DNA from 3 places in the Devosia sp. Leaf64 genome. Region 3 is predicted to be linked to each of the others. Evidence: predicted binding sites of a transcription regulator. Region 3 holds the regulator's gene; each other region holds the start of a gene.
What was found. The regulator LexA, encoded in region 3, represses DNA repair genes until DNA is damaged. The targets are predictions, from matches to a motif close to TGTTCNNNNTGTGTTCNG.

Region 1: dinB (DNA polymerase IV) is a predicted target of LexA. The motif match lies at 4,228-4,245, and genes of this name have one in related genera.
Region 2: ASE94_RS11470 (YifB family Mg chelatase-like AAA ATPase) is a predicted target of LexA. The motif match lies at 1,788-1,805, and genes of this name have one in related genera.

What each region holds. Positions count from the first base shown of each region.
Region 1 is NZ_LMLO01000016.1:59,121-65,614, forward strand. It holds gene ASE94_RS08700 (error-prone DNA polymerase) at 1-1,979, opposite strand, end outside; gene ASE94_RS08705 (DNA polymerase Y family protein) at 1,976-3,499, opposite strand; gene ASE94_RS08710 (ImuA family protein) at 3,414-4,175, opposite strand; gene dinB (DNA polymerase IV) at 4,325-5,458, shown strand; gene ASE94_RS08720 (SOS response-associated peptidase family protein) at 5,462-6,262, opposite strand.
Region 2 is NZ_LMLO01000019.1:68,236-74,729, reverse strand. It holds gene ASE94_RS11485 (helix-turn-helix transcriptional regulator) at 1-142, shown strand, start outside; gene ASE94_RS11480 (MarC family protein) at 204-842, shown strand; gene ASE94_RS11475 (GH25 family lysozyme) at 835-1,677, opposite strand; gene ASE94_RS11470 (YifB family Mg chelatase-like AAA ATPase) at 1,855-3,381, shown strand; gene ASE94_RS11465 (DUF1294 domain-containing protein) at 3,378-4,022, shown strand; gene ASE94_RS11460 (NUDIX hydrolase) at 4,054-4,506, shown strand; gene ASE94_RS11455 (YafY family protein) at 4,556-5,257, opposite strand; gene ASE94_RS11450 (aldose epimerase family protein) at 5,385-6,395, opposite strand.
Region 3 is NZ_LMLO01000018.1:228,158-234,651, forward strand. It holds gene ASE94_RS10270 (RidA family protein) at 1-76, shown strand, start outside; gene ASE94_RS10275 (glycerophosphodiester phosphodiesterase family protein) at 149-913, shown strand; gene ASE94_RS10280 (GNAT family N-acetyltransferase) at 948-2,072, shown strand; gene ASE94_RS10285 (hypothetical protein) at 2,132-3,259, shown strand; gene ASE94_RS10290 (HIT family protein) at 3,269-3,688, shown strand; gene lexA (transcriptional repressor LexA) at 3,832-4,545, shown strand; gene ASE94_RS10300 (nuclear transport factor 2 family protein) at 4,545-4,925, shown strand; gene ASE94_RS10305 (IlvD/Edd family dehydratase) at 5,597-6,494, opposite strand, start outside.

The DNA of each region.
Region 1 (6,494 bases), on a different contig from region 3:
GTGAACCCCGCGCATTCGATTGCTACCCGCATCGCCTGCTCTTGAAACAAAGGCACGCCGAGTGTTTTGCCAAGCACCTTTTCCAGTTCTGGTTTTGGATAGACGATCTCTTCATTGCCTTCGCGTCGCCGAAGATAGGGATGAACCATGTCGCCCTGGATCGGACCCGGGCGAACGATGGCGACCTCGATGACGAGATCATAAAAGGTCCGCGGCTTGATCCGTGGCAGCATGGACATCTGCGCCCGGCTCTCGATCTGGAAGACACCCAAAGTGTCTGCCTTGCGGATCATGGCGTAAGTTTTGGGATCCTCGGGCGGGATCGTCGCCATATCGAGATCAATGCCCTTGTGCTCGACGAGGAGATCGAAGCTCCGCTTCAAACAGGTCATCATGCCAAGGGCAAGGATGTCGACCTTCATGAATTTCAGGGCATCGATATCGTCCTTGTCCCATTCAATCACCTGGCGATTGATCATCCGAGCAGGTTCAATCGGCACAAGTTCGTCGAGCCGATCATTGGTCAGGACGAACCCGCCAGGGTGTTGGCTCAGATGCCGTGGCGCGCCCATGAGTTCCTTAGCGAGCTCAAGCGCGAGAACGAGGCGGCGATCGCTCAGGTTGAAGTTCAGCTCTTCGGCCTGCTTCTGGCTGACGCCATCTTTCGACCAACCCCAGACCTGGCTCGACAAGAGCTTGATCATGTCCTCGGGCAAGCCCAATGCTTTGCCGACGTCCCTAAGTGCACCTTTTGATCGATAGCGGATCACCGTTGAGGTGAGCGCTGCGTGATCCCGGCCATAGGTCTCGTAAACCCACTGCATCACGATCTCGCGCCTCTCGTGCTCGAAGTCGACATCGATATCGGGCGGTTCGCGTCGCTCCATCGATACGAAGCGCTCGAAAAGAAGATCATTGCGGTCAGGATCGATGCTGGTGATCCCCAGCACGAAACAGACCGCAGAATTCGCGGCGGATCCTCTCCCCTGACAGAGAATGTCGCGACTGCGGGCGAAGGCAACAATGGAATTTACGGTGAGAAAATATGGCGCGTAATTGAGCTTTTCGCTCAGATCGAGCTCATGTTTGATGATGCCAATGACGCGTTCAGGAACGCCTTCTGGATATCGCTTCTCTGCACCCTCCCAGGTCAGCTTCTCCAACGCCTGTTGCGGTGTAAGCCCAGAGATCGCGGCCTCCTCAGGATACTGATAGGCAAGCTCTTCGAGATTGAAGCGACATTTGTTCATCACCGCGACGGTTCGCTCGACGGCATCCCGATTCCGCGGAAACAGTCTGACCATTTCGGCGGGCGGTTTCAGATAGCGGTCGGCATGGCGTTCTCGATCAAAACCGACATCGTCGATGGTCGCCACAGTACGAATGCAGGTGACAACATCCTGCAGAATCCGGCGGGACGGTTCATGGAACAGAACGTCATTCGTCACGACAGTGAAAACACTTAAGGCGTCAGCCAGGGTCTGCAGTTCGTGCAGCCTGAGCTGGTCGTTGGGCCTTCGCCTCAAGGTCAGTGCGAGATAGCCATCATCCCCAAATGTCTCTTTGAGGCGCCGGAGCTGCATCGCCGACGTTTCATCTGCCTCGTCGGGGACGAGGATCGCGACCAATCCCTCTTTGTACGTAGCGACATCCGACCAGTGCAGATCGCATTTGCCCTTCCCGCCGCGGGCCTTACCCAACGAGAGAAGTCGGCACAGCCGGCCATAGGCTAAGCGATCTCTCGGATAGACGAGAACTGATGTCCCATCAACGAGATCGAGTCGGCAGCCAACGATCAGCCTGACGCCAGTGGTCTTGGCAGCCACATGAGCTCTGACGATGCCGGCAAGACTGTTGCGATCGACAACAGCCAAAGCTTCGATGCCAAGGATCGCAGCGGTCGCGAACAGCTCTTCGGCGGAGCTAGCTCCCCTCAGAAAGCTGAAATGGCTCGTGACCTGAAGCTCGGCGTATCTCATCCGAAGACGCCATGAAGATACCATTTGTGGCTGCCGGTCTCAGGATCTTCGCCGTCGCCGGCCCGATAAATCCAGAACCGTTCACCTGCCTCATCCTCGACGCGAAAATAGTCGCGCACTGCGGCAATCTCGGAATCGGTTTTCCACCACTCGCCAAAAATGCGCTCGGGGCCATCCGCGGCTTTGATCCGGCGTCGAATGCCGCGCCAGGTGAACCAGACCGGCGGATGATCGGGCAGCAATGCCATGGTGTCGATCGGCTCAGGATAGGGAAGGAGCCTTGTCGGTCGAGGCCATTTGCTTGGCCAATCGCTGAGCGCCTCCTGCGAAAGAGGGGCGACCTTCTGGACGGACCGCTCAGGAATGTCACTGGCGATCGGCGCAAAGCGATAAAGCGCACCCTGCCCCATCCTATTGGTCAAAAGATCGATTAGGGCAGAAACATCCTGATCATCACCGTCAACAAGCGAGTTGATCATCTGCGTTGGATCGAGTGGCTCTGCCTGAATGGCGCGCAGCCGCAATTGCTCAATGCCGAAGCCGGGATCAATTTTTTCGATCTTGTCGGCTAAGAGCCGGGTCAACCTTTTGGTGTCTCTGATCGGCAAGGCGGTGCCGACCCGGACCGTCACCGTGGTGTGGTCCACGCGGTGCGCCAGGAGATCGACACGCTTCGCTCCTAGTCCCTTCAGTTCGAGAGCGCCAACCAGACGCTCGACCAACTGGCCGATATACTTTGCGATGGTGTCCGCAGCGCCAATCGGCTCGCCGAAAGGTCGGACGACCTCAATGATTTCAGGCAGCTCCATTGGCTCAATGGGTTCACCGACTAACCCCATGGCCTGATCAAGACGCCGGCCGACTTCTGGGCCAAACCGAAGCGTCAGGGTGGCTCGTGGCGCGACGCTGAGATCTTTGATAGTTTCAAAGCCAAGCCCTCTTAGGGCCGCCACTGTTGCCTCCGGCAATCGCAAGGCAGGCAATGGCAGGTCGTGAATGATCGAAGCCCCCTGCCCCGGCTCAACCAGGACAGCAGGGTGCTTGTGGTATCGTGCCAAAGCGTGGGCCTGTCCCCAGGTGTCTGCCAAGGCTGCCTTCCCCAGAAGCTCTGCCGCTTTGAACTGCGACAGGATTTTCTCGAGCACCATTTCCTCACCGCCATGGAGATGGTCGGCGCCCGCAATATCCATGATGATGCCATCTGGATGATCCGCGGCAACAAGAGGCGAAAAGCGCTGCAACGCCCAAAGTGCCAAGCGCTCGATCGCCTCCCTGTCGCCTGCCGCGTCGAGCTCGGCAACATGCAATGACTTTATCATCGCTTGCGCCTTGCTCACCGGCATGCCCTTGCGGAGCCCGACGGACAGGGCTGCATGATCGAGGGCCGCAATTTCGCGACGGCTGCCGCGACGCGTTACGAGCACCACGGGCTCTTCAGCCGGCGGCGCTGCGCTTCCCCGAACGCGTCGAAACCGGTCGGTTGGGAAGGTCGGAAAATAGAGAGAGACGACCCTTGCCATCACAAGCCTCAACTTCGAAATCTGCCGCTTCAGCACCGCGGCACCTGATGAGTTCAACCTGCCAGCGCGCTCTCCCCACACCCGGCACCGGCAATGGACGCGATGGCAGTGTGCTGACGCGCCATCGGGTGACAGCCGCTGTCGGCTGCCCGAAATCAGCTGCCTCCGTTTGACGTCGCCAACGTCTGATCGCGATCCCAATGGCGCCTGACGTTTCTGCAGCCAGCTGTAGTCTGCGCGATGCGGTCATCGTCAACTTGGCAACCTCGGCGACGATTCCACCGAGCCCCCCGTACCGCATACCCTCCTCGAAAGCCTCGAGGACCGATTGCTCGTCACCAGCCTCGACATAGATGACCCGGTTGGCGCTCAACCCGACCTGAGCAATCGCTGGCGCGAAGAGGTCCTGTCGCGTGACGCACCAGAGAACCTTGCCTTTGGTTCGCGCGACGATGCCTGCTGCAAAAAGGGCCGCCGCTGCACCATCGATCGCGCCATTCCCGCCGCCTGCGACTTCATGCAGGGCTCCTAGGGACAAACCGCCACCCGGCAAGTGCCGATCAATGACATCGACCCCAAATGGAAGGACCACCCGTTGCGAGGCAGGCCTGCCTTCAAGGCGTCCGATCTTCTCGCGAAGCTCGGCGATCATCGCAGTGTCGATGGCCTGGTTCATTTTTTAGTTCGTATTTCTCCACCCGCCTTTTCAAGCGTGCAGACAGGGAATATGTTCCCTCTTTGTTCTATCAGACTCGGGTCGGAGTCAATCCGGTTTGCCCGACCATCGGGTTGAACTGCTCTGCGTTGCACTCGTGGTGGATGATCATGTCAGAGGATTCAGGGGCTTGCGGCTCAGAGCGGCTTGGGGAAAACCCGCTGGACAATGAGCGCATTCGTAAAATCGTCCATGTCGACATGGATGCCTTTTTCGCATCGGTCGAACAGCGCGATGATCCAAGTCTGAGGGGCAAGCCTGTGGCAGTTGGCGGTGCACGCCAGCGTGGTGTGGTCGCCGCTGCCAGTTACGAGGCCAGAGTCTTCGGTGTGCGATCGGCCATGCCGTCGGTCACCGCAGCACGGAAATGCCCTGAGCTGATTTTCGTAAAGCCGCGCTTCGACGTCTACAAATCGGTTTCGGCGCAGATCCATGAGATTTTTGCCGAGTACACGCCACTTATCGAGCCGCTTTCGCTCGATGAAGCCTATCTCGATGTGACGGAAAATTTGAAAGGCATGACTATTGCCAGCGAGATCGCCGAAGAGATCCGGGCAAAGATCTTTGCCGTCACGGGTCTGACGGCCTCAGCCGGCGTTTCCTACAACAAGTTCCTGGCAAAGATGGCCTCTGGCCACAACAAGCCCAATGGCCAGTTTGTTATTCCACCGGCAAAAGGCCAGGCCTTCGTTCGAACCTTACCGGTCGCCAAATTCCACGGCGTCGGACCGGCGACGGCCTCGAAAATGAAGGCGCTTGGAATCGAAACCGGAGCGGATCTTGAAGCCCAAAACCTCGAATTCTTGCAGCGGCATTTCCGATCAAGTGGAGAGTATTATTACTGGATTGCGCGCGGCATCGACTATCGCCGGGTCAAGCCGGATCGCGTTCGGAAGAGTGTGGGTGGCGAGAACACCTTCTTCGATGACGTCCATGATCTCGCGGCGGCTTTAGAAAAACTCTCGCCAATCATCGACAAGGTATGGCGACACGCAGAGCAGAAGGCTCTTTATGGCCGAACTCTTACTCTGAAAGTGAAGTTCGCCGACTTCGAGATCATTACCCGCAGTCGGACTGAACAGGCGCCACTGGGCACCCGGGAAACAGTGGAGCGAACTGCACACGCATTATTGGCGCCAGTGTTCCCAACATCGAAGGGCATACGTTTACTAGGTATCTCGATTTCCGGTTTTGAAGCGACGGACCGATCGAGCGACGTGGAACAGCTCACACTCGCCTTGTGACGGTCAAAACAATTGGTTTTCCCGTGCGTCGATCTGGTTGTTCGGCGGATCTTCGTTGGTGCCAACAGAGACGATCTCGAGAACATTGTCGGGAAGTGGCCGCTGCAAAGCAAGAGCCTCTTCTTTTGGTGCTGTGAGCCACATCTCGATCTCGTCGGGCGTCTTCAAGATCACCGGCATTGCCTTCATGTGTATGCTGCCGACCATGTTGTTCGGCGTACAGGTGAGAAAGCCGAAGAGATCAAGGTTTTCTTCCCGACCGGTCTTCATTTTTCTTACCCCGCTCCAGCCTTCGACCCAGATCCCGGCGAAGAAAGCCAACGGCCTGGACTGGTCCAAGGCAAACCACGTGTCCCCCTTCTTCTTCCCCGCCTCACCGACCGTGCTGTCGAATTCGGAAAACGATGTGAAAGGAACGACGCAGCGGTTTTCGACGCCCATCCATCTGTTCCAGTGAGAATTCCATCGGCCGGTTTCTGATCGGATGTTTCTGACATTCGTCGTGCCATTATCGGGCTCTGCAGCGAGCAGCGCGTCGAAATCGACCTCTTTGCCCTTGGCTCGCAATTTATCAGCTCTTTTGGCCGCACTGTCGTAGAGCGCCTTGCCAGAGGATGGCAGACCCCAGCGCAATTTAGCGAGCTCTCGGCCTGCTGACGTATTGCGAACGACTGGGGCGAGATAGTCGGGAAAGATGCCGGTTTGTGGTGCAAGGTTTCCGAGGTTGTCCGAAAACAGGGCAAGCTCTCGCACGAGAGCGGCGATGGCATCACGATTTGAGGTGTGGCTATAAAGATTGCACATCGCAAGTTTCCTACGAGCTCAATCAGGGGGTGCTGGCTAAGAAAACTTTGTCGGTCGAATGCTGAGGCCTCCGCCCGGCGCTCCACAGATCGGGCATCTCATCGCACGCTTAAATTCGTAGTCGACGGCGACCTTTCCAAACCTGCCTAGAACGTCATGATGGTCGATCGCGTGAGAATGCTCGTGGTTGTGGGAACAAAAGCTCGTCAGAATGCATCCCGCGTCGCGATGG
Region 2 (6,494 bases), on a different contig from region 3:
CGTCACTGATCTTGCGGTTGCTACTGGAATTGACGGCATGGTCCTCACTCAAATCGAAGCCGGCGATCGCCTGTTTTCTCGAGATGAGGCCGCACGTATTGCCGAGGCACTTGACCTGCCCATGAGTTGGCTCGCCGCCTAGCCCTCTTGGCCTCCCCCGCCAAATCCCCTAGTGCTAAGGTTTGGGGTTTGCGGGGCGATCCATGGATACTTCGGCTTTTCTCGTCGCCTTTGCGACGCTGTTCGCGACAGTCGGCGTTGCCGATATCGCCTTCATCTTCGCCGCGCTGACAAAAGATAATACACCCGCGCAGCGCCGCACCTTTGCGACCCGTGGCGTCGTTATCGCGCTGTTGATCCTGTTGTTCTTCGCCTTCCTCGGCAATCTGATCCTTGATGTCTTCGGCATTACCATCCCTGCGCTGCGCACGGCTGGCGGCGTCCTGCTGCTATTGATCGCCATCGACATGGTTTTCGCGCGCCATTCGGGCGGCACAGGCACGACCGACGAGGAAGAGGTTGAAGCCCGTCAGGCCCACGATATTTCGGTGTTCCCGCTCGCCATGCCGCTCCTAGCGGGTCCCGGCGCCATCAGCGCCGTCATCCTGCTGACGACCGGCGCCGAGTCCCAAGCCGAATTCTGGCTGGTCATCGCCGCCATCATCGTCATCTTAGCGCTGGCCTGGTTGACGCTGCTCGTCGCTATTCCCATCCAGCGCCTCCTCGGGCTGACTGGTCTTTCCGTGGTTTCCCGCGTCGTCGGCATCCTGCTTGCGGCTCTCGCTGTGCAGTTCGTCTTCGACGGCATCAAGGCCTCGGGCCTCCTCGGCGCCGCTACTTGACGAACTGGCAGCGGCCGGTGGGGGCGAGGGCCGAGATGGCGCGAGGGTCGCAACCTGTCGAGAGGAACATCAACCAGTCATTCGTCGAGCCATAGAAGACGTTCCGGTCGACCTCGCCCTTGACCCCAGGCACAACGCCCGTCTGGGTATATTGCCAGAAAGTCCAGGTGCGGTTTTCGTAGCGCTCATGCGGCTCGGCTGCGGTCGAGCGCAGCCAGAATGTGTTCGGAAAATATTCGCCTGCGAGGATATCGCGGTGGAAGTTCATGTCGGTATAGATGATCGGCAGCTTGCCGGTATGGCGCTCCATCACATCGAGCATGAGCCGGATTTTTTCGAGCGCATCGGCCTTGCTCGGCTTTACCGTGCAGCTTGAATGATTGTTCCATTCGAGGTCGAGCACGGGTGGCAGGGCGCTTGGATCGGCCGGCACGTTCTGCACGAACCAATTGGCCTGCTCCGAAGCCAGCGAACACCAAGTCATGAAATGATAGGCGCCGCGCGGCATGCCGGCATTGCGCGCCCGCTCCCAATTGGCGCGGAAATTGGGATCGACATAGTCCTTCCCCTCCGTCGCCTTCATGAAGACAAAGTGGGTGCCGCCGGCCCGCGCCCGGTCGAAATCGATATTTTCCTGATATCGCGCGACGTCGATGCCTTGCACCGGCATGCCGCGGGCGCGATCGACACCGGCATGGGGCCGGTTGTCTCCCGGAATGGCGCCATAAAGCCCGCCGCCGGTCGCGCAAGCTGCCAATGCTGCCACTGTCAGGCCCATCACAGCGTGGCGCAACAGAGCGGAAACAGAGGCGGGCAAACGAAAGGCGCGGGCCATCAACACACTCGACTTAGAAAGACAATCACAGCCTTTGATTCAACATGTCGGGGTTAATGGACGTTTAGGGTAACCAATGTGGCAGTGAACATGGTTAACGAGCCATCTTCTGTTCGCTCTCCGTTCTTGACTGACGCGGTTCTTCTGTTAGCGTTGCTTGAGGTGGGGGCCTTGTTCATGGTTACGCGTGTTGCCACAGTCGCCTTTAACGGCATCGAGGCGGTGCCGGTCGATGTTCAGGTGCAAATCGCGCCCGGTCTTTCCAAGTTTCTGATGGTTGGTCTGCCCGATAAGGCGGTAAAGGAATCAAGCGAGCGCGTTCGCGCAGCGCTTGTCGCTTCTGGCCTCGGCCTCCCGCCCAAACGCATCACGGTCAATCTCGCCCCGGCCGATCTGCCCAAGGAAGGGAGCCACTATGATCTCCCCATCGCTCTGGGCCTGATGGCTGCCATCGGCGCTATCCCACAGGATGCGCTCGATCGCTATCTGGTGCTTGGTGAACTGGGGCTTGATGGCCGTCTGGCCCATGTGGGCGGCGTTCTTCCTGCCGCCATTGCCGCCACGGCCCGGGGGTTGGGCATTATCTGCCCCACGGCATCTGGCCCCGAGGCGGCCTGGGCCAATAAAGACATCGATATTGTCGCGGTCGATAGTCTTCTCTCCCTTGCCAATCATCTCGTCGGCCGGCAATTGCAGGCCCGGCCGCGTCCGGTGCAGCGCCTGATCGATGCCGGTACTCTGCCCGACCTGGCCGATGTCCGGGGTCAGGCCGTGGCGCGCCGGGCGCTCGAAGTTGCGGCAGCCGGCGGTCATAATCTTCTTCTTGTTGGTCCGCCCGGCGCCGGCAAATCTATGCTGGCCGCGCGATTGCCCTCGATCCTGCCGCCGCTTGAGCCGCGCGAATTGCTCGATATCTCGATGATCCAGTCGATCGCTGGTGAACTGGCGGGTGGCGCCCTGTCCGATCGGCGTCCGTTCCGCGCCCCGCATCATTCAGCTTCGATGGCCGCGCTGGTTGGCGGTGGCCTAAAAGTGCGGCCGGGCGAAGCGAGCCTTGCCCACAACGGCGTTCTGTTTCTCGATGAGCTGCCCGAATTCGCGCCCAGTGTCCTCGATAGTCTCCGCCAACCGCTCGAAAGCGGCGAAATGGTCATTGCCCGCGCCAATGCCCGCGTCACTTACCCCAGTCGCTTCCAGCTCATCGCCGCCATGAACCCCTGCAAATGCGGCATGGCCGGCACGCCCGGCCACACTTGCAAGCGCGGGGACGCCTGCGCCGCCGATTATCAGTCGCGCATTTCCGGGCCATTCCTTGATCGCATCGACATCCGCATCGATGTTCCAGCCGTCTCCGCGACGGATATGATCGGCTCTGCTCCCACCGCTGAGCCGTCGTCTGTCGTTGCCCAGCGCGTAGCCATGGCTCGCGTGCGTCAGCGCGAGCGGTACAAAGCGGTCGGCGCGCCAGAGGTGTTGACCAATGCGGCCGCCAGTTCAACGCTGATCGAAAAACTCGTCGAGCCCGACCGCGATAGTCAAACGCTGCTGCTCATGGCGGCCGAGCGCTACAATCTTTCCGCGCGCGCCTATCATCGCGTTCTCAAGGTTGCCCGCACTTTGGCCGACCTGGCCAATTCCGAAAAAGTCGCGCGTCCGCACATCGCGGAAGCCTTAAGCTATCGTCTCAATTTCGGTGCTGCGTGAGCAATCTTCGCGGTGAACTGGTTCACTGGAATGATGCGCGTGGCTTTGGCTTCATCGCGGGCGATGATGGCCAGCGCTACTTCGTCCATATTTCATCCATCATGCGGATCGCAACACGCCCGCGCGTCGGCGACGTGGTCTATTTCGCTGCGCGCAAGGGCGAGAAACAACAGCTTGAGGCACGCTCCGTCACCATTGCAGGTGCCAATCCGGTTACGCCGCAAGCGCGCCGGAGCCAAATCAGGCGCGAGCTCGATTGGCAGCTTATCCTTGCGCTGAGTCTGCTGGGCCTCTTGGCCTATCTCATCTGGCATGACCCATTTGCCGGCTTCCTGCTCCTGCCCTACGCCGCCGGCGGCGTGCTGACATTTTTCGTTTATTGGCTGGATAAGCGCGCGGCGGAAGCGCAAGCCTGGCGGGTCAGCGAAGCCACTTTGCATGGTCTCGATCTTGCCTTTGGCATCATTGGCGGCCTCCTGGGCCAGGCAATTTTCCGGCACAAGACGCGCAAAACGCGCTTTATGTTTGCGACACTCATGATCGGTTTCGTCCATCTTGCGCTGCTCGCTGGACTTGCCCTTGGCGAAATCAAACTCGAAGCACTACCCGCGACGCTTCATGCTGTATTGGTGGGTCAGTGATTCACGTGAAGCAGAGTTTGAGGAGATTTTTATGCGCCATCGCATTTCGGCCGGCGTTCTGGCCATGCGCGACGACAAAATTCTCCTCGTTCGTCACTATCGCGCTGGCAAGCATGATTTCTGGGCTGGCCCCGGGGGCGGCGTCGAAGGCAGCGAAGAACTCTGGCAAGCCGCAGAACGCGAGGCTTTCGAAGAAACCGGCCTCCGCGTCATGGCGCAAAATCTTGCTTATATCGACGAGTTGGTCGATGGCTGGGGCCGGGTGGTGAAATTCTGGTTTCTCGCGCGCTTCATTTCCGGTGAGATCGATATCACCGCCAATCCCGCCTTGGGCGAGAGCATTAGCGAAGCCGGTTGGTTCGGGCAGCATGACCTCCCCAAGGGCCATGTCTTTCCGGAAATGCTCCGCGATCGTTTCTGGACCGAACGCACCACAGGGTTTCCCGCGCCCATCAAACTCCCGCTGCGCCAATCTATTTTTTAGCTCGCAGCTTTGCCTTTACGGCTGCCGTGTTTCACGTGAATCCAAAGCGTTACGCGTCGTCATTGCGGCGATCATTCACCCAGCTCTCGCGCCATTCGCGTTCGAGCACGGAGCGGCGCTTGCCGTAGCGCTCATCGGTCACGACCAAATTGACGATGCGGTCTGTACGGAAATTTCGAAAATTCTGGCGCAGCAGGCACCAGGCGGCAATGGTCTGCTTGCCCTCGTAAAAGGCGAGACCCACCGGCCAAAGCGTACGCGACGTCGCCCGCCCCTGCTCGTCCTGATAGTCGATTGTCACCGCCCGCTCCTGTCGCATGGCGAGGCGAATCTCTCCGAGCACGGGAATAGGCTTGCGTCCCCCCCATTGCGCCATCGGCCAAAGCGCGGTGTCGCTGATCCGATCGCGCAGATCTTCGGGCGATGCTGTGGCAATTTTAGCAAGCGCATTCTGTGCAGCTGCGCTCAAGCCATCATCGGGCTGCGTCCCGACCCAGCGCGCGCCCAGCACCAGCGCCTCGAGCTCCTCCGCCGAAAACATCAGCGGCGGCAGGAAGAAGCCGGGTTTGAGCATATAGCCAATCCCTGCCTCGCCGTCGATCGGTGCCCCGAGCCCAATCAAGGTCTGGATATCGCGATAAAGCGTGCGGACGGAAACGCCCTGTTCCTCGGCCAAGGCCGCTGCCGTCACCGGCCGCCGATGCCGCCGCAGCGCATCCATGATGGCAAATAGTCGCTCGGTCTTGTCCATGACGCCCTCGTGAACAGAGAAGGAACGGGATGGCAGATTCTGGCCTAGAAATCCACTAGCGGCAAAAGAAAAGGCCGCCCCATGGCGGCCTCCTCAGGTCCGGTCAACGCTGCGAACAGCCCAGAAATCAAGCGATCTCGATATCGCACCAGTGGCTATAGGGGCGCTCTGGCGAATGGATGACATTGGGGAAGTGCGGATTGTGCACGGCATCGGCAAAGCACTGATCTTCAAGGCAGAAGCCGGCATGTTTCTGATAGGTCTTGCCGCCAAGCCCGGGTACCGGAATACCGGTCCAGACGCCATTATAGACCTGCACGCCCGGGCGGTCCGACCAGATCTTGAGGGTCAGATCCTTGTCCGGCGACACCACCGTCGCGATCGGGTCGGCATGCTTGCGGCCCGTGTCGAGCACAAGGCCCATGTCATAATCGACCGGCACGCCGTTGGCATCGCGCATGGTGCGCGGCTGGCGCAGATCATAGATCGTGCCCTTGGAGGGCAGGATGGCGCCGGTCGGCGCGAGATCGTCGCCCAGCTCGGTATAGGCGCTCGAATTGATCTGGATGGTGTGGTCGAGCACCGTATCAGCCGTGCCAAGATTGAAATATTGGTGCTGCACGAGGCTGATCGGGGTGGCGCGATCGGTTGTTGCCGCGAGCTCCAAGTGGAGAGTATTGCCGCGAAGGCTATAGGTCGCCGAGAAATTGACATTGCCCGGATAACCCATGGCGCCATCGGGCGAGAAATGGGTGAAGCGCACGGCATTGTTGGCATTGTCGACTTGGCCGGTCCATACCTGACGTCCCAGGCCCTCGGCCCCGCCATGAAGCTGCAGGTCGCCGGCATTGGGCGGCAGCTTGTAGGTGACGCCGTCGATCTCAAAGCTCGCGCCCTTGATGCGGTTGGCCACACGGCCGGCCAGTGCGCCAAAATGCGGGCTGTGCTCCACATAGTGCTCGAGCGTTTCAAACCCCAGGACGACGCCGCGCTCACCACCGGCGACAGGGACGCGCCAATCGCGCACGGCCACGCCATAGCCGATAATCTCGACAGTCACACCGGTATCGCTGACCAGCTTGAACTGGTCGACGCGCTGGCCCTGATGTTCGCCGAATGTCGAAACGTCGATGCCCATGGCATATCCCCTCAAAGTCTTTTGGCGCGGAGGTTTAGCCTTTTCGGTTCCTTGCGGCAACGCCGCACTTGACCTTTTCGGCTACCCCGCGAACTGTGG
Region 3 (6,494 bases):
TGCTCGCGCAGCTTTCGGCGTCACCTCCCTGCCCTTTGGCGCTGCCGTAGAAATCGACGCGGTCGTGGAAGTCTAAGCCGAACTGCAATCACACTGTCACGGAGGCGTGCGAACCCCACGCCTCCACTCTCGCTGGCAGACTTTCACCATGACCGAACCGCTCTTTCCCCGCCCCGTCGCCCATCGTGGCCTCCATGATCGCGCCAACGGCGTCATCGAAAACAGCGCCAGCGCCTTTGCCGGCGCTATTGCGGGCGACTTTGCCATCGAATGCGACCTGCAACTCACCAGCGATGGTCATGCGGTGGTTTTTCACGACGAAAAGCTGGATCGTCTGACCGGCGAAACCGGACTCGTCAGCGACCGCACCGTCGCCGAAATGACCGCGCTGACGCTCCTAGACAGCGCCGCCGGCGATTGCCCCCAAACCCTCGACGCCTTTCTCGAGCAGATCGCTGGCCGCGCCCTCCTTCAGATCGAGCTCAAGCACCAGCCGACCACGCAAGCCACTCAGCGCCTTGCCCGCGTCGCCGCTGACGCCCTCGCGAAATATGCCGGCCCCGTCACCGTCGAATCATTTGATCCCAAGCTCATCACCCTCATCCGCGACTACGGCTTCTCCGGCCCGCGGGGCATCATCACCTATGACTATGAGGGCGAGGACTACCCACCGGGGATCTCCGAAGACGAGCGCTACTCCCTGCGCCACCTTCTCCACTGGCATGAGACGCAGTTCGACTTCATCTCTTGCGACAAGAACGCCCTGACCCTGCCCGCGATCACCTTTTGGCGCGCGCTCGGCAAGCCCGTGACCGCCTGGACGATCCGGTCTAAGGTTGAAGCAGAGGCCGCGCGCCCCTACATCGACCAGATCGTGTTCGAAGGGTTCAACCCGGACAGTGTCTCCCAATAATCTGACTGCCACCATTCATCCCACAACGGCATCTATCGGAGCCGACGTGTGGAACGCACTCGTGCCGGGCACCGATGGCGTGCCCGACAATCCGTTCCTCGACTTCGCTTTTTTCCGCGCGCTCGAAGAATCAGGCTGCGCCACCGGCCGTACCGGCTGGCAACCGCAACACGTCGTGGTTTCGGAAGGCGACACGCCCGTCGGCCTTTTGCCGCTGTTCCTCAAATCCCATTCCATGGGCGAATACGTCTTCGACCATGGCTGGGCCCAGGCCCTCGAGCGCGCCGGCGGGCATTATTATCCCAAGCTCCAGGGTTCAGTGCCCTTCACGCCCGCAACCGCCCCAAAGCTCCTGGTCCCGTCCGACAGAATCGAGATCAAAACCGCACTCCTCGAAACGGCGCAGCAGCTCGCCTTGCAGCGCAACGCTTCGTCGGTGCACCTCACCTTCCTGCCCGATGAAGATGCCGACATTGCCGAAGCAACTGGCTGGCTTGGCCGCGTCGACACTCAATTCCATTGGCACAACCAGGGCTTTGCGACCTTCGAAGATTTTCTCGAAACGCTATCCTCGCGCAAGCGCAAGACTATCCGCCGCGAGCGTCGCGACGCGCTCGCTGATGGCTTGACCGTCAAATGGCTGCGCGGCGATGAAATCAAGGAGCATCACTGGGATGCTTTCTTCGATTTTTATGAAGACACAGGCGCGCGCAAATGGGGCCAGCCTTATCTCAACCGGAAATTCTTCTCGCTTCTCGGCCGGTATATGGCCGAGCGGATCGTGCTGATCTTTGCCTATGATGGCGACGAGCCCATTGCCGGGGCCATCAATTTCATCGGCAAGGATCGCCTCTATGGGCGCAATTGGGGTTCGACCCGCGAAGTCGCCTTTCTCCATTTCGAGATCTGCTACTATCAGGCTATCGACTTTGCCATCGCCCACAAGCTTGCGGTCGTCGAGGCCGGCGCACAGGGCGAACACAAGCTGGCGCGCGGCTATACCCCCGTCACCACTCACTCCGTCCACTGGATCGCTCACGCGGGTTTACGCGACGCGGTAGCGGATTATCTCGAGGCGGAACGTCCCGCCGTTGAGCGGGAACAAGAGGCGCTTGAAGGGTTTACGCCATACCGGCGCGGCGATCGGCAGGAGCGTTAGCCCCAGCCGATCGATTGTGCTAGACAGCGCGCATCAAGTGATCAGGAGACCCGGGACTAATGGATTTGTGGGATGTCGTCGCCTTCATTATCGAAGCTCTTCTTGTCTTCGTAGTGGCAACGACCCTGTTCGACACCCTGCACTGGCTGCTGCACCGCTGGGAAAATTCCAAGATCCCGCTGCTGCGCACCTTCTCGTCCTGGCACTGGGTCCACCATAAATTCCTCGGTCTCGATATGCAGGTCAATCCGGCCTATGCCCGCCAGAATATCTGGTTTCACGTCCTGCCCGAATATTTGACCTCGATGGCCGCAATCGCGCTGTTCCTCCTCGCGCTGCCTTGGCAGCCCGTGGCCGTCGTTGCCGTCATCCGCACCGTCATGTTCGCGCTGACCCTCCGCGAGGAAGGGCTCGACTACAATCACATGTCGATGGACCGCGTGGGCGGCAAGCAAGGCCTCTTGTGGGTCAACAACAATTACCACGCCATGCACCACGTCTATCCGCACAATTTCTTCTCCTCCTTTGCCAATACCTTTGATCTCCTGGTCGGCACCACCTGCCAGATTGCTGGCCGGCGCTTCCTCATCACCGGCGCAAGCGGCGCCTTCGGCTCGGCCATGGTCAAAGCACTCGAAAAGCGGGGCGGCATTGTCGAAACGGCAAAGTCCGGCGTCGATTTCACCGCCGGAAATTACGCCGCGATGGACGAAAAGCTCGCGCGCGCCGACGTTCTGATCCTTTCGCACGGCGCCAAAACGGACGATTGCTGGAACGCCAATTACGTCACGTTTCGCGACCTGATCGAGCGCTTCACCCTCATGGGCAAGGATAGGCTCCTCGCGCCGGAGGTCTGGGCGCTCGGCTCCGAGGTCGAATTTCACGGCGATATGGGCATGGATGAATTGCGCGATTATTCCAGTTCGAAGCGCGCCTTCGCTGCCCGCGCCCGCCACTATTATCGCTCCGACGACCTCATCTATCGCCACATTGTCCCCTCCTCCTTCACCTCCGCCATGGGCAAGGGCGCGATGTCGGCGGAAACGGCGGTCGGCATCGCTCTCTTCTTCATCACCCGCGGCTTCAAATATGTACCGGTGACCCTTACCGGCCTTGCCGTCCTCAATTTCTTCCGCTTCCGATATGCCAACAATGCCGGCGACGAAGCGCTCGCCGCTGCCGAATAATCCGAGGCTTTGATGACCTACGACCCAACCAATATCTTCGCCAAAATCCTCAAGGGCGAACTGCCTTGCCACAAGGTCTACGAGGACGACACGGCCCTCGTCATGCTCGACATTTTTCCGCAGTCCAAGGGTCACACCCTCGTAATTCCCAAGGCCCCATCGCGTAACCTTCTCGATGCCGATCCCGCGGCCCTTTCGGCGGTGATGCCGCTCGTCCAACGCGTCGCCAAGGCCCTGCAGACTGTAACGAAAGCCGACGGCATCCGCCTCGCCCAGTTCAACGAGGCCCCGGCTGGCCAGACCGTCTTTCATCTCCATTTCCATCTGATCCCTGCCTACGAGGGCACCGCCTTCGGCGCCCATGCCAGCGGCCGTGCTGACGACGCCGAACTCGCCCAACTGGCGAAAGACCTCGCCGCCGTGCTCTAGTCTTGCCGCTGACGCGACGTCTTCCGGCGAAAGCGAGAATCTCTACTGCGCCTCTATTTGGCAAAGATGGGAGACTCTTGCGGAACATAGACGGAACACATATAGTCGTTCCGTATCCGTTCCGATTCTAGGGCTCACCGGCGATGCTGACGCGCAAACAACACGAATTGCTGATGTTCATCCACGAACGGATGAAGGAAAGCGGCATTCCCCCATCCTTCGACGAAATGAAGGATGCGCTGGATTTAGCGTCGAAGTCAGGCATCCATCGGTTAATCACTGCGCTCGAAGAGCGTGGCTTCATCCGCCGCCTGCCCAACCGGGCGAGAGCCCTCGAGGTCGTCAAGCTGCCGGATTCCATGAACCCATCCCTCGGCGGGCGCAAAGCCAAGTTTGAGCCGTCGGTTATCGAAGGCAGCCTCGGAAAAGTCAGCGCGCCACAGCCACGCGGCATCGCCGCGGAGGATTATGCCCGACCGATCTCGATCCCGGTTATGGGGCGCATCGCTGCCGGTACGCCCATCGAGGCGATCCAGACTCATTCCCACACCATTCAGGTCCCGCCTGAAATGCTTGGCGCGGGCGAACACTATGCGTTGGAAGTCCGCGGCGACTCCATGATCGACGCCGGCATTTTCGATGGCGACACGGTCGTTATCAAAAAGCAGGATCAGGCCAGCACCGGCGAAATCATCGTCGCGCTGGTCGATGACGAAGAGGCCACCCTCAAACGCCTCCGGCGCAAGGGCAACACTATCGCACTCGAAGCTGCCAACCCGGCCTACGAGACCCGCATCTTCCCGCCGGATCGCGTAAAAGTTCAAGGCCGCCTCGTCGGCCTCCTCCGCAAATACTAATGCCCGGCGCCGCCACACCCAAAACGGTGATGGCGGCTTATGCCGACCTGATCAACCATCACGACTTTTCATTGCTGGTCCCGCTGATCGATCCCGATGCAGTCTTCTGGTTCAGTTCCGGCAGTTTCACCGGCATCGATGCCATTCGCAGTGCCTTCGAACGAACATGGCAGCGTCTTGAGAACGAGACGTACTGGCTTGAAGACCTCACCTGGATCGCGGACGGCGACACGGCAGCGAGCTGCACCTATCGGTTCTGTTGGCGCGCTGTGGTCGATGGCAAAGACGCCGAAGGATCAGGACGAGGCACCACGGTGCTCGCCAAGCGCGGTGATGCTTGGCGCATCATCCACGAACATCTAAGCTCTTATCCGGATTGAGCGTGACATTCTTTAGTCGCGATCGCGTTTCTACGCCGAGTGCGATTAGCCTGCAGCAGCGGATTTCATATCTCAGCGGTGAAAAGGGCTGTCACTTAGGCAAACTCGATGCGTCCCTCCTCCTACTAATGGCTTCGATCCGGCCGCAGGCAAAATTGCGCCAGTGGCGCAACTTCAGGAGAGAGGGCCATGAGGGCTATGCCCGAATGGCAAACTAGGTGGGGTAAACCCCAAAACCCCAAAATACTTATCCATCTTCTCCCCGCTCCCCAAAACCTCGCCCATACTCTCCCCATTCCGCCAGTCACACGGCTCCCACGCAGGGTCGGGCGGAATGGCCGGTGGATGGGGGCGCCTATCCGGGCGGGGAGTTGAAATACGGCAGCCGCGACCGAAATAACGTTCGCGCCTGATCCCGGACCTGCTGCAAACTCCGGATCCTGTGACGGGCGGCCTTTGGCTCCCAATGTCTAAACAGGTAGAGCCAATGGCCGCCCGTCACCGTGAAAAACCGTCAGCCAAAAAAAAGGCCGGGCGGCACTCTGTGCTGCCCGGCCTGTAACGTTTGTCCTCTCCGCTATCGTCATTGCCCGGCTTGTCCGGGCAATCCATCCGTCTCGAAGATGGACCACCCGGACAAGCCGGGTGGTGACGACCGAAGGATCAAGTGATCAATGATTATCCCTTGGCAGGCCTTCTGTCTGCGCAATCCGCTGGTACTTTTCAGCCGGTTTCAGGATCGCGCCTTCGCCGAGCTGGCCGACGATACCGCGCTGGATTTCCTGCCACGGCGTCTGGTGCTTGGGATACTTGTAGCCGCCTTCAGCCTCGAGCGCCGCGCGACGGGTCGCGATTTCTTCGGCCGAGATCAGGATATCGGCTTCGCCCTTGTTCAGATCGATGCGGACGCGGTCACCAGTCTTGAGGATCGCAAGGTTACCGCCTGCAGCTGCTTCCGGAGACGCATTGAGGATAGAAGGCGAACCCGACGTGCCGGACTGACGGCCGTCACCGATACAAGCGAGCGAATGAATGCCCTTCTTGATGAGGTAGGCTGGCGGCCGCATGTTGACCACTTCAGCCGCACCCGGATAGCCGATCGGACCAGCGCCACGCATGAAGAGCAGCGTGTTTTCATCGATATCGAGCGACGGATCGTCGATCCGGTGGTGATAATCCTCAGGACCATCGAACACCACGGCCTTGCCTTCGAACATGCCAGGATGCTCGGGATTGGCGAGGTAGCGTTCACGGAATTCGGACGAGATCACGCTGGTCTTCATGATCGCGCTGTCAAAGAGATTGCCGCGCAGCACGAGGAAGCCGGCATCCACCTTGAGCGGATTGTCGAAGTGGCGGATGACCTTATCGTCCTGGATCGTCGTATTGCGGCAATTCTCGCCAATGGTCTTGCCGTTGACGGTCGGCGCATTTTCGCGGATCAGGCCTTGCGACATCAGTTCGTTGACCACAGCCGGCACGCCGCCTGCATGGTAGTAGTCTTCGCCCAGATATTCGCCGGCCGGCTGCAGGTTCACCAGCAGCGGCACCTTGTGGCCATAGGTCTGG